Linked DNA regions of Prosthecobacter dejongeii. Each later gene encodes a partner of the first gene's protein in a complex. Links are inferred from orthologs where the notes say so. Each region holds a gene or a part of one and is shown on either strand. Other genes may lie near its edges. The genes, in order: rpsL and rpsT.

Evidence for each region.
Region 2: rpsL (region 1) and rpsT share a complex: the UniProt entries of both Bacillus subtilis proteins name them as parts of the 30S ribosomal subunit. The link is inferred for Prosthecobacter dejongeii from one-to-one orthologs.

The regions. Positions count from the first base shown.
Region 1 is NZ_JACHIF010000011.1:81,278-84,388, reverse strand. Bases 1-2,923 are described here. They hold rpsL (30S ribosomal protein S12), read left to right. Parts: upstream 1-1,218; coding sequence 1,219-1,629; downstream 1,630-2,923. Other genes in these bases: fusA (elongation factor G), read left to right, coding at 2,207-2,923; rpsG (30S ribosomal protein S7), read left to right, coding at 1,682-2,155; HNQ64_RS20895 (Fur family transcriptional regulator), read left to right, coding at 178-654; lysS (lysine--tRNA ligase), read left to right, coding at 1-88. In the rest of the region: more of fusA, read left to right, coding at 2,924-3,111. UniProt on the Bacillus subtilis protein: With S4 and S5 plays an important role in translational accuracy. Interacts with and stabilizes bases of the 16S rRNA that are involved in tRNA selection in the A site and with the mRNA backbone.
Region 2 is NZ_JACHIF010000008.1:11,193-20,087, reverse strand. Bases 2,414-5,252 are described here. They hold rpsT (30S ribosomal protein S20), read right to left. Parts: upstream 4,050-5,252; coding sequence 3,777-4,049; downstream 2,414-3,776. Other genes in these bases: HNQ64_RS17165 (hypothetical protein), read left to right, coding at 5,103-5,252; HNQ64_RS17170 (NIPSNAP family protein), read left to right, coding at 4,202-4,981; HNQ64_RS17180 (aldo/keto reductase), read right to left, coding at 2,718-3,632; HNQ64_RS17185 (AraC family transcriptional regulator), read right to left, coding at 2,414-2,691. Outside these bases: HNQ64_RS17190 (hypothetical protein), read right to left, coding at 1-1,574; more of HNQ64_RS17185, read right to left, coding at 1,720-2,413; more of HNQ64_RS17165, read left to right, coding at 5,253-5,411; HNQ64_RS17160 (hypothetical protein), read left to right, coding at 5,430-6,242; HNQ64_RS17155 (PfkB family carbohydrate kinase), read right to left, coding at 6,274-7,188; HNQ64_RS17150 (hypothetical protein), read right to left, coding at 7,363-8,376; HNQ64_RS17145 (PIG-L family deacetylase), read right to left, coding at 8,488-8,895. UniProt on the Bacillus subtilis protein: Binds directly to 16S ribosomal RNA.

The DNA.
Region 1 (3,111 bases):
CATTGACCGCCTCATTATGATGCTGACTGGGGCCGAAAGCATTCGTGATGTGGTCCTTTTCCCTCAGTTGAAGCGTAAAGCTGACTAACCATTGATTCTCCTTGGTGGCGATTGATCGTATCGTCACCAAGGTTTAACTTGGCGTTAGACGGAGCTGTAGAGATAACCAAAAGCATCGTGAGCAAACACCATCATCACCACCACGACGGCTGCGTGCGCCTGGAACCGGAAAAGCTCCTGCGTGACTCCATGGAGCGTGCCCGTGAATCTGGGCTACGCCGCACAAAAGCCTTGGAGGATGTGCTCTCCATCCTCATCCACGCCTGTCAACCGCTGACGCTGGCGGATATCGCCGAGTCTGAGCACCTGGGCAGTGGTGCGGATAAAGCCACCGTCTATCGACTGCTCATGAAGCTGGAGGAACGCACCCTCATCCGTCGGTTAGGCCTGCATGATCGCGCGGCCTATTACACGATGATTCTTCCTGGTGAGCATAATGATTACTTGATCTGCAATGACTGCGGCAGAATCGAAAAACTGGATATTTCCTGCCCAGTTCAGGCGCTGGAAAAGCAAATCGCTAAAAAATCCGGCTTCAAAAAGCTTTACCATGAACTGGAGTTCTTCGGTCAGTGCCCAGATTGCGCCCAATAAAAGGCTTCTGAGACAGTTTTCGGCGGATCAAAGCCATCTCGAACAGAGGTGGCTTTGTTGTAATCGGGCAGGGAAGGGGAGAGCAATGAGTCCGCCTAACCTAATTTTAGTGTCAATAACTCAGAGCTTCTGGCCATTGTCATCTTGGCCACGAAAACCTGAATATTGGGTGTTTCTTGCATGTCTACATTTGGCGGGTGCGGCTGGAATGCCCATTTTACAGGGATTGGGGAAGGGAATAACAAAAAGCACTTCAAGACTCAGTGAATCCATAAGAACTGTGGAAGTGGCGCATTTGTTAAGTTATCCTAGACAATTACTTGTGAAAAACTTCACAAAGACATGAAAAAGATCTTGCACAAAAGAGGATCTAACCCAAAGTGCCCGCTCCCCGGCCCAAGCACTCCCCGTGAGTGCTGGCTAATGATTCACGAGAGTGAGTCTTTGCTATCGGAGCAGTGAACCGGAAAAACACTGTGCTAAACCCTCTTGAGGGTGGTTGCACTGTCTTCTTCTGATTCCATGCCCTCTGCGGCCATCAAGGAACGGAATATTTTTCAGACCATGCCCACCATCAATCAACTCGTCAGACACGGCCGCAAAGATAAAGCGGTGAAGTCGAAGTCGCCTGCGCTTGAAAGCTGCCCGCAGCGTCGCGGCGTTTGCCTTCAGGTCATGACCCGCACGCCTAAAAAGCCAAACTCGGCTTTGCGTAAGGTTGCCAAAGTTCGCCTGACGAACGGCTTCGAAGTTATCGCTTACATCGGTGGTGAAGGCCACAACCTCCAGGAACACAGCATCGTGCTGGTTCGCGGTGGTCGTGTGAAGGATTTGCCGGGTGTTCGTTATCACATTGTTCGCGGTACTCTGGACTGCTTGGGTGTGGACAAGCGCCGTCGTGGCCGTTCCAAGTATGGTGCTAAGCGTCCGAAGAAGGGTGCTGCTGCTGCCGCTCCTGCCAAAGGCAAGAAGTAAGCCTTCGTTGAATTTACCCCTCCTTTAAGCCCACCTCGTCCCCTTACCCGTTATGGCCCGCAGAAAACGCGTTTACGACAAGCCTGTTCACAAAGACTCTCGCTATGATAGCGAGCTTGTGGCTCACCTCATTGCCCGCGTCATGCAGAGCGGCAAAAAGTCTCTCGCTGAGCGCATTGTATATGCAGCCATCGAGCAGCTGAATGAGAAAACCGATTCCATTGATCCTTTGGATCTTTTCAATCGTGCGATCGAAAACGCTAAGCCTAAGGTTGAGGTAAAAGCTCGCCGCGTGGGTGGTGCTACTTACCAGGTTCCTCTGGAAGTGAATCAGTCTCGCTCTGAGTCTCTGGCCATGCGCTGGATTGTTGGTTATGCTCGTGGTCGCAAGGGTGTCCCAATGCACCGTGCGCTGGCAAATGAGCTCAAGGAAGCCTCCACTGGGCAGGGTTCCGCAGTCCGTAAGCGTGACGACGTTCATAAGCAGGCTCAGGCCAACCGCGCGTTCGCTCACTTCCGCTTCTAATCGCGGTTATTCCCATCACGCTGCTCGCTCACACCACACTTCTTCTGTCACATGTCGAATCCTAACTCCCCCAGCCGCGAATATCCTCTGGAGCGCACCCGTAACATCGGGATCTGTGCTCACATTGACGCGGGCAAGACCACTCTGACTGAGCGTATCCTGTTTTACACAGGGATGATTCACAGAATTGGTGAAGTTCATGATGGCGCTGCTACCACCGACTGGATGGAGCAGGAAAAAGAGCGTGGCATCACCATCACTTCCGCCGCTGTAACAGCTCGCTGGAAACAGCTTAAAGAAGAGGGTATCTTCAAGCTGCGTGAGAATGAAGACATGCGTGTCAACATCATTGACACCCCAGGGCACGTGGATTTCACCGCCGAAGTCGAGCGCTCTCTTCGTGTTCTGGATGGTGCAATTTTCGTTCTATGCGGTGTGGCAGGTGTGCAGCCGCAGTCCGAGACAGTCTATCGTCAGGCTGAAAAATACAGCGTTCCTCGTATCGCTTTCGTTAATAAGATGGACCGCACGGGTGCCAACTTTGAAAACGTTGTCAAAGATGTCCGTGAAAAACTGGGGGCCAATGCCTGGCCAATCCTGATTCCGATTGGTGCTGAAGATAATTTGTCTGGCCAGATTGACGTGGTGAACCAGAAAGCCATCATTTACAATGATGATGACCGTTTCGGTTCTACTTACAAAGTTCGTGACCTTGAAGGCGCTGAAATTGCCAAAGCAAAAGAAGCCTACGAAGGTCTGTTGGATCAAGTTTGCAGCCACGATGAAGAAATTGGCATGATGTTCCTCGAAGAACAGCCGATTTCCATTCAGCAGCTCAAAGAAGGCCTTCGCCGTTGCGTGATTGCCAACAAGATCATCCCAATGGCGGGTGGTTCGGCATTCAAGAACAAAGGTGTTCAGTATTTGATCGATGCTGTCATCGACTACCTTCCGGG
Region 2 (8,895 bases), on another replicon or contig:
AAAGAGGTGGCTGCGTTTTGCAGTTTCACAGGGTTTGAAAACGTATTCGTCGAGGTATTCCACCCGCTGTGATGAGTGAAATAGTTCTGACCCGTTCCAGAATTCACAAACGTGAGCAAGCCACTCATGTTCGCGATGATGAAAGCGTCTGGGTCTAGATAATCATCGAAGGCCAGCTCATCGGTCTGCTTGCCATTGGTGATGGGCCAGGCCACATCCCGGAGACTGATGGGCATGAATTTGGTGCGGTAGTTGAAGAGATTTTCCAGGGAATCAATGATGTTACCATTGTCATTCTCTCCCACCGGCATTTGCTTGGTCGCACGACCGAAGCCCAAGCGGATCTTGCCATTCTCCGTGCCTAAGGGGCCAGAGTTAGGCAGGAACAATGAAACCAGGCGGGACTGCGGTCCCATGGTGGTATCCCCTGCCCCCACGGCGTAGTCCATGTCATTGTTGAGGTTATCAAACTGCACCAACTTGCCATGGGTCCACAGGCCGATGATGGAAAGACACTGATGTTTACCACCGTCTTCGGCATCATAAATCGGGGTTTCTTCAGGCACACCGGTTTGGGGATAACGGCTGTTATTCCAGCTCCCGCCAGAGAGATAATGCAGACGGTCAAAGCCTGCCTCAATGATCAGGTTCTTTGCATGGCGATCCATCCAGGGATAGGATCCTCCAATGTCTTCTCCATCCGGAATGAGATTGCCTTCCGTATCCCGAAATGGCGCACGAGCGAAACCAAACTTATTGTTAATCCGTGTGTCGTACGGGGCATGCGTGATGGGGATCAAATGCGTCCACTGAGCGGGATCTGCAGTCGCCCCAGTGGGGTAATAGGAATACACGATATCACAGCCCTGGGCAGCTTTGGCCACACCCGTCACCGGATCTGTCCATGGCATGGAGCCAGCGCCCACTCGCACCACGAGCAGACGGCCATCTCCTACCACCATCGGCTCAAACGCCTGGGCTGAAAAAGCGTAAACGGGTCCTGCTAAAGTCGTCCCCGTTTTGGTAATAGAGGTAATAGCCGCACTCGTCGTCTTGGGATTGCTCACGATCACACGGATCGGAGTGACAAAGAACTGCGTGCGTTTATCCGCAGTCACGGGGTCCGTCGTGTTGCTGGTGACGAAGAGCTTGATGTCATACACATCTTGCCCACTCGCATTCACCGTCGGCGGTGCATCATCCCACATGCAGGCATGAGACACACCTTTCACCCCATCGGTATATTGAAAACGGCTGGCTGAGGCACTGGCAAATCCGTCCATCCACTTGAAGCTTGTGCTGCTCATCGTGTGAGAGCCTGCGGGATTCAGCAGAAAGGGCTGAGACATCTTTTCAGGCATCATCAGCGCAAATCGCGGCGTGCCACCTTCCGTGCCGCCACCTTCAACAATGACGCCCACACGCCCATCCTGCGTCACGCGCAGACCTGGCATGTGAGGACGGGTGAAGCTGCTGTTCAGATACGTCGCACCTGAATAGTTTTTAATCACGCCTGTCACCTCACGCCAGATGGCAGGAGATTCCGGGATCGCTTGCTGGCTAAAGGCAGGCACACAGGGCAGACAGACTGCCATTAGGAGAGGTCGTATCCAGTTGTTAGTCATTGGCACGGATTGGGTTGGTGCCAATGAAAATAAGAAATCGTGATCTGGATCGCTTGAACGAATCGCTTGGAGATTAGAATATTTCGCTCACCCCTTAAGAACGGTGGCGCTGACGATAAGCCAGAGGAGCGTCCCCATATTTACCCTTAAAACAACGTAGCAGATGACTCTGATCCGCAAAGCCCGTCATGTGGGCAATCGTAGCCACGGAATCATCCGTCTCTCGCAGCAGCTTAGCCGCTCGCTCCACTCGCAACTCCTTCACATATTGGGCAAAACCCCAGCCCGTGGTCTCTTTGAAAAAGGCTCTAAAACGACTGGTGCTCATGCCCGCTGCTTTGGCCGCTTCCGGTTGGGAAAGGGACTCATGCGCATGCAGCGAAACATAGTCCAGAGAGCGACGTAGCCGCTCCTCCTTCACGGCTCGATCCGTCGTCGCTAAACCCTGGCTGGAGGCCGCTGAAAAAGCCTGCCGCATTTGGAACAAAACGGCCATGAAATGAAATTTCAGCGCCACCCATCGTTCCTCTCCCACCTCCGCATGAAACCAGCACTTCACTAAACGCAGCAAGGCCTCATGCACCGCAGGAGCGGCAGGGTGATCCACCTTCAAAAGCGGTAGCACCCCAGCGCGCCGACGATCCCAGGGCAGTAAAAACCCCTGATCCACCACAGCCCCCGCCTGAGCCACCAAGTGAGATGGAAAGAGCATCACCAGAGCTGTGTGCGCGGCATCCATGCGCATGACACCGTGGATTTTTAGAGGATCCACCAACACGACATCCCCCGGATCAAACAGGAAGCGATCATTGCCACTGCGAAAGTCTCCACGACCGCTCAAAGCCACAAAGAACTCGTAATAATCATGCCAGTGCATCCAGTTCTCTCCCACCATGCGGCGGTAACCTGGATACTGCTGTAGGCTCATGATCAAAGGTAACGGCTCAGGAAATCGCCGTCCCAAGTAACGCCGAGAATCAATGCGGCCTGAGAGATCAAAAATCTCCGGCTTCTGCGTGGCTAAAAACGCCAGCAAGTCGGCGGTCGCAACAGGCAGCGTTTTCATGCTTCAGGCTCGCTGATAGCTTGGCATCAAGGGATGCTTTGCCCCTGAGCAGCCTCCCAGAGGCCATACCAGTCTTCGCGTTCCAACTGAATGTCCATGGCCTGCGCGGTGGCGATCAATCGCTCAATTTTATTGGTGCCAATGATCGGTAAAGGTTGGGAAGGATGAGCAAGAATCCACGCATAAGCCAACTGGTCCAGCGTCGCTCCACCATACTTGGCAGAGAGCTCTGCCGCTTTTTTCTGCAATCGAGCTCCCGCAGGGTTTTCTGGACTCATCAAGGCTCCCTTAGCCAGCGGTGACCAGGCCATCGGCTTGAATCCTAGCTTCTGACTCTGATCCGCCGTGCCATCATAGATTGGGTCCATATGCAACAGACTGAATTCAATCTGGTTGGTAACCAGGGGCTGATCCATCCTTGAATTGAGCAGGTCAAACTGATGCACATTGTAGTTAGAAACGCCTGCACTGCGAATCTTGCCTTCCTTGAGCAAACGGTTTAGCCCTTCCGCCGTTTCATCGGCTGAGGTGAGCCAATCCGGCCGATGCACCAGCAAGAGATCCAGATAATCCGTGCCCAGCAGTCGCAGAGATTTCTCGGCGCTTTTCACGATTCGGGCTGCCGTGGCATTGTAATGCGCCACTTTCCGGTCAGGGTGAAAATCACAAGGCACGTAAATGCCGGATTTGGTGACGATCTCAAATTTCTCTCGCAGACCAGGCTCTTTTTTCAAAGTCTGGCCGATGAATTCCTCGACACGATAGAGTCCATAGATCTCGGCGGTGTCTAACGTGGTGATCCCGAGCTCTAAACACGCATGAAGACGCTTTAAAAGGTCATCGGAATGGGCTGTCGCTGGGTCATCCAGAAAACGCCAAGTACCATAAACAAGACGGGAAAAAGCAGGACTGTTTGAGGCCAAAAAAACACGGGGAATCATGAGGCAGCGATTGAAAAGGGTAACCGAGCATTTGAAAACGCAAAAATGCACTGCCACTCAAGTTCTCTAGACTTGGCCATAAACACAAAAAACCCGCCTGCGATCAAGCAAGGCGGGTGTTTAAAAACGAAAGCGAAAGTCGAATTAAGCCTTCTTGGTCAGAGCACCCACCTTGAGGGCAAGGCGGCTCTTCAGACGGGAAGAAGTGTTCTTGTGAAGAACTTTAGTTTTGGAAGCTTTGTCCGTCGCCGCAGAAAATTCGCTGAGGCTGGAATTAGCAGCAGCGGAATCGCCCTTTTCGATAGCGCTGAGAACTTTCTTACGCAGCGTGCGAATGCGGCTCTTCACGGATTGATTGGCCGCCGTGCGCTTGGCGGTCTTGCGGATGTCTTTTTCTGAAGAGCGAATGTTAGCCATATAAAAGTCTGCTGAGAGAGAGGGCGGAGTGTATAGAGCACTCTTTTAAAACTGTCAAACTGGAATCTGCAACTGCTTCGCTCCAAATAATTGCTGTCACAAATGATTCGTTAAGCGGTAAGACTCATGAGAAACCTAGAATTTCCACTGTCATGACCCGTCGCTGCTTGCTCCCCCTTTTCAGTTCCTTCGTGATCGCCACCCTCGCGCTTGCTCAGTCGGCGGCCGCTGAGGTTTACGAAATGCGTATCTATACAACCAACGAAGGCAAACTGGATGCCCTCCTGGCCCGTTTTCGTGACCATACCTGCCGTCTTTTTGAGAAACATGGCATCATCAATATTGGATATTGGGTGCCCCTAGCTAAAGAAGACGGGGCCGAAAACACCCTGATTTACATTCTCAAACATGAAAGCGTGGAAGGCGCGAAGAATGCCTTTGCCAATTTCGGCAAAGATCCTGAATGGCAGGCGGCGCGAAAAGCCAGTGAGGAAAAAGGCAAGATCCTCGCCCGACCGCCGGAATCTGTGTTTTTGAGCAGCACCGATTATTCCCCCCTGATCAAATTGGGCAAAGCTGCCAAGGATCGCGTTTTTGAACTGCGCACTTACACCACTCCCGTCGGCAAGCTAGATTCCCTGCATTCTCGCTTCAAAAATCATACCATGGCCCTTTTCACTAAACATGGCATGGATCATGTCGCTTATTGGGTGCCTGCTAAGGGGCAAAAAGATGAAAACATCAAACTCATCTACATCCTATCTCACGCCAGCCAAGAAGCCGGCAAAACCTCTTTCACCGCCTTCCGGGCGGACCCAGAATGGATCCAGGCGAAAAGTGAAAGCGAGAAAGACGGATCTCTCACCCTTCCTCAACCAGATGGCGTGAAAAGCATCTACCTACGCGCCACAGACTTTTCTCCCATTCGCTGAATATCCGACGAAAAACCTACGTCAGCGGCAACGAAAATCCCTTGCCAAAACACGTATCAAACCTAATGAATTTCCAATGTCTCATCAAGACTTCTTATTCAAGATAACACAGGGAGTCTGTTTGACTCTCGCTCTAGCGTTCACCACAAGTTGTGGAAAAAAATCTCAGATCATCTACGAAGCAGAGCAAAAGCGCCTGACCATGATGGAGCTTCAAGGCCAGTCAAAAAAGCTAGAAAGCGAAATTTTAGCGACAGGAAATCTGGGCCGTTATCAAAACACTCAACCAAGTCACGTCGTCGAGCTCAAACACCTGCTTGAAAGACAGAAGACTGAAAACATACAACTTAAGGCAGACAAAGAAGCTGCTCAGAAAAGAGTCGAAGCGGTGAAACAGGAAATGTCCCGCTACCTCACTCAATTTCGCTAACTTTAAATTTACGGACCCATGGAAGGAAAGCATCTTATTTATGTTCTGCTATTAATCGCGCTGATGGGCGTCGGTTACGGCATCTATCACACCACCGAGATTGATGATGCCAATAAAGAGTTGATTGCCGTAACAGAACAGATCGGTAGCCTTGAGTCTCTGATTCAAAAACAGAAGGCCTACATCGAAGTACGCGGTGAAGCTGTCGCTCTGCTTACGGCTTTAAATATCATGCAGAAAGATGCAGCAGGTATTCGCAAAGAAATCGTTGATTTGCGTCTGGGTGAAGAACAAGCCCGTCGTGATTTTGAGCAGGCCATCGAAAACTCTCGCAGCAATGCCGCAGGCCTCGTCTTGAATGATCCAATCCTCCCTAACGGGATTCGTCTGCGCAACGCTCGCGTCGAGAAAGTGGATAAAGATGTCACAACGATCAGCCATTCGGAAGGGATCTCCAAGTTCACTCCAGATATGCTGCCTCTAGAACTGAAGGAGCGCTTTCGTTTTGGCATGCCCATAGGCGGGCCCACTGAGACGGCGACCCTTACGGCCGCCACCTCAAGTGTGCCAACCATCACAGCCTCCTCACTTCCTGTGGCAGCTTCAAAAACAGACCTCCTCTCAGCAGCGCAGAAGCAGCTCGAAAAGCTAAAAAAGGAACTTCCCTACCTGGAAGAGGAACTTAAAAAGACAGAGACAGAATCTGCTGCTGCCACCTCACCTTCAAAAAAATTCTACTTCAAGAATCGGTTGGACTCGATCAACAAGCAAATAGCCGACCTCAAAGGCCAGATGCTGCTTGCCGAAAACGAAGTTAAAAAGCACGAGTAGTTTTAGAAGTCAGGTCTTTAGAGTCTGCGAGTTACACACACGCGAGTAGCTCACAGACTCGCCTTCCCCCCAATCCCTCGGCGTTTTTTGCCGCGAGAAGACTGGCAAAGTCCGAACATTCCTGCGGAGTCCACTGAGCTAACCATCCGTGCAAAAAAGCACCGTGATACACATCCCCACAACCGGTGCTATCCAACAGGGGAGAAGCCGAATAGGCCGGTTGGTGAAAGCGCCATCCGTTGGGCATTGCCAGCCAACTTCCCTGGGTTCCTTGGGTGATCACAACCACTAGAGCCGGTGGATTCAGTAGTTTTAGGAACATTTCTTCCACGTCAGACGTTTGGCAAAAAGCTTCCGCAAATTGCCAGGAAACAATGCGGATATGACTTCGAAGAACCAAGTCCCGGATAGAATCTCGGTAGCGTCCCGCCCCACCGTCAAAGGAAATTAATACATTCGCCTCCGTGGCTAACTTCACAGCCTGCCTCGCGGCTGCTTCGTGGCGCCCATTGATATGCAGCAGCCGAGCTTTAGAGATCCGTTCGCGATGATGATCCTGAAGCTTTAGCTCTCCTGCATTGGAAGGCAAATATGTGATTTGGCGCGCGCCATCTCCTTTTCGTACCAGAATCACCGCCTGAGCCGAGATCGCTGTCGGCAGGAGCTCGATGGCTTCCGTCGAGACTTTATGACGCTGTAAATCAGCCATGATCCGCTGGCCAGCAGTGTCGCCGCCGACAACGTCAAACAGCGCGGCAGATCTGCCAAGACAACCTAGTACGCAAAGAGCGGTGGCCACAGGACCACCGCCCATCTGTAAATGCTGGAAAGCCTCTGTGACACCCTCTTGATCACTGAACTCAGGTACTAACCAAAGATCATCTTGAGTCGCCGCACCGATTCCTATCACCTCAATGATAGGAGTGGTGGCAGCAGTAAAAGTCACAAACAGCCTGATGCGTTTCCGCACCCTAAAAAACAAACATCAAAGACCTGCACCACCGCTCTTAGCGATGAAATTAAGAGCGAGGACCGCAACAGAGAGAAGAAAAACAACCCAAGCGAGAATCATAAAGAAAGGGACAAAAGTTAAGAGTAATGAAAACTTACGGCCTCAATCTTACTGAGGGAGGGCAGGAAGATGGCCGCCGGAGATGAACTCATTGGACCAAGAACCGTCTGGCAGAGCTCTTTCCCATTTCACAGGAACCGCAGGCGGCACCATGATTGGGGAATCTGCGCTGGCTGAAATGCGGTCACTACCGAACATCTGGATGACCAGAAGAACGACGGAAGCAAGCAAACACGCGACTGAGAGTGGCATCAGGCCTTCCTCAGGATCTTTTTCTTCATAGAACTGTTGGGAATCCGTAGCCGCTGTGCGTTTTACGGGAGCACTAGGCGGAGCCGAGATGCTCGGACGAGCCATGGGCTGAGTCTGCTGAAGTTTTACCGTAGCTTTGGGGAGAGCACCTGCGCCTGCGCCAGGTCCTGCCGCCAAAGGTGCCGTGCCAGGAGTGCGAGGAGCGCTGACTGCTGGACGCGTCGGCATGGTCTTCAAGGGCGCTGTCGTAGCCCCCGTTTCCATGCGAGGTGCGCCTGGTGCCACGGGTGCTGCAGGAGCACCTGGTGCACGCGGTGGAGCGCCTGCCATGGGAGGTGCGCCAGGAGCGATAGGAGGTGCCCCTGGAGCCGAAGGTGGACGAGGCGCAGCCATAGGCACAGTCGCCGCTGGTGGTGCACCCAGAGGCCGCGGTGCTGGTGGCACGGGCATGGAAGGTGGCGGCGCGCTAGGAACAGGAGAAGAAACCACCGGCACAGCGGAGGTGGTTTTGCGCACATCCATCGGTGCAGGTGGCAGCTTCACGGGAGCCGTGGCTGACTTCGGTGCTGGCGGGGGCAGCGGTGCAGACGGTAGCTGAATGGGTGCCGTAGAACGCTTCGGCGTAATGTCTGGGGGAGCGATGCCCATCGAGACGGGAGACACGGGAGCCGTGGCTTCACGTGGCATTGTGGCTCCGGCACCTGGACGCGAGCGCAGGGTGATGCGCACGGTTTCCTTTTTCAGGGGCACAGCGGCAGTCTTGGGTGTGCTGGGCGGTGGCGGAGTGGGCGTGTTTTCGGATTCGCTCATGGTGACGGGGGAAACGACAAATATTACAGAATTATGAATTTAGCCGGGACGCAGGTTTAGCGTCAATGCCATTTCTTCAGACAGGGCGGAAAAGAATGGCTAAAACCAAAGTTAAATGAATTTCTTCAACCTTTGAGCCACATCCGCCTCCAGACGACGCACATAATTTAAAGTGTATTCCTGCACATCAATCTGGTCATCCTCGACCAAAGGCGTGAGATCCATAGCAAAGGTCAGCAGACTCGTCTTGTCTGTGGTGTGGGAATCAAAGTAAGTCGCATTGGCGTGACGAAGCCCTTCCTCAGCCAAGTCATAGCGCTTTCCCCCACTGATTTGACTGTCAAAAACCCCGAGAAGAGGGCGCAGCAGATGCGGATATTTATCCACCCACAGCATGGCCTTATCGTCACTCAGCAGCCAGTCCAGCTTGCGCCAGACCTCACAGCCATAAACTTTTTTTGGGCGCATCTCCACTGGCAGCGCACGGATGGCCTCCAGGCAGCGCAGAAAAGTGGCCAC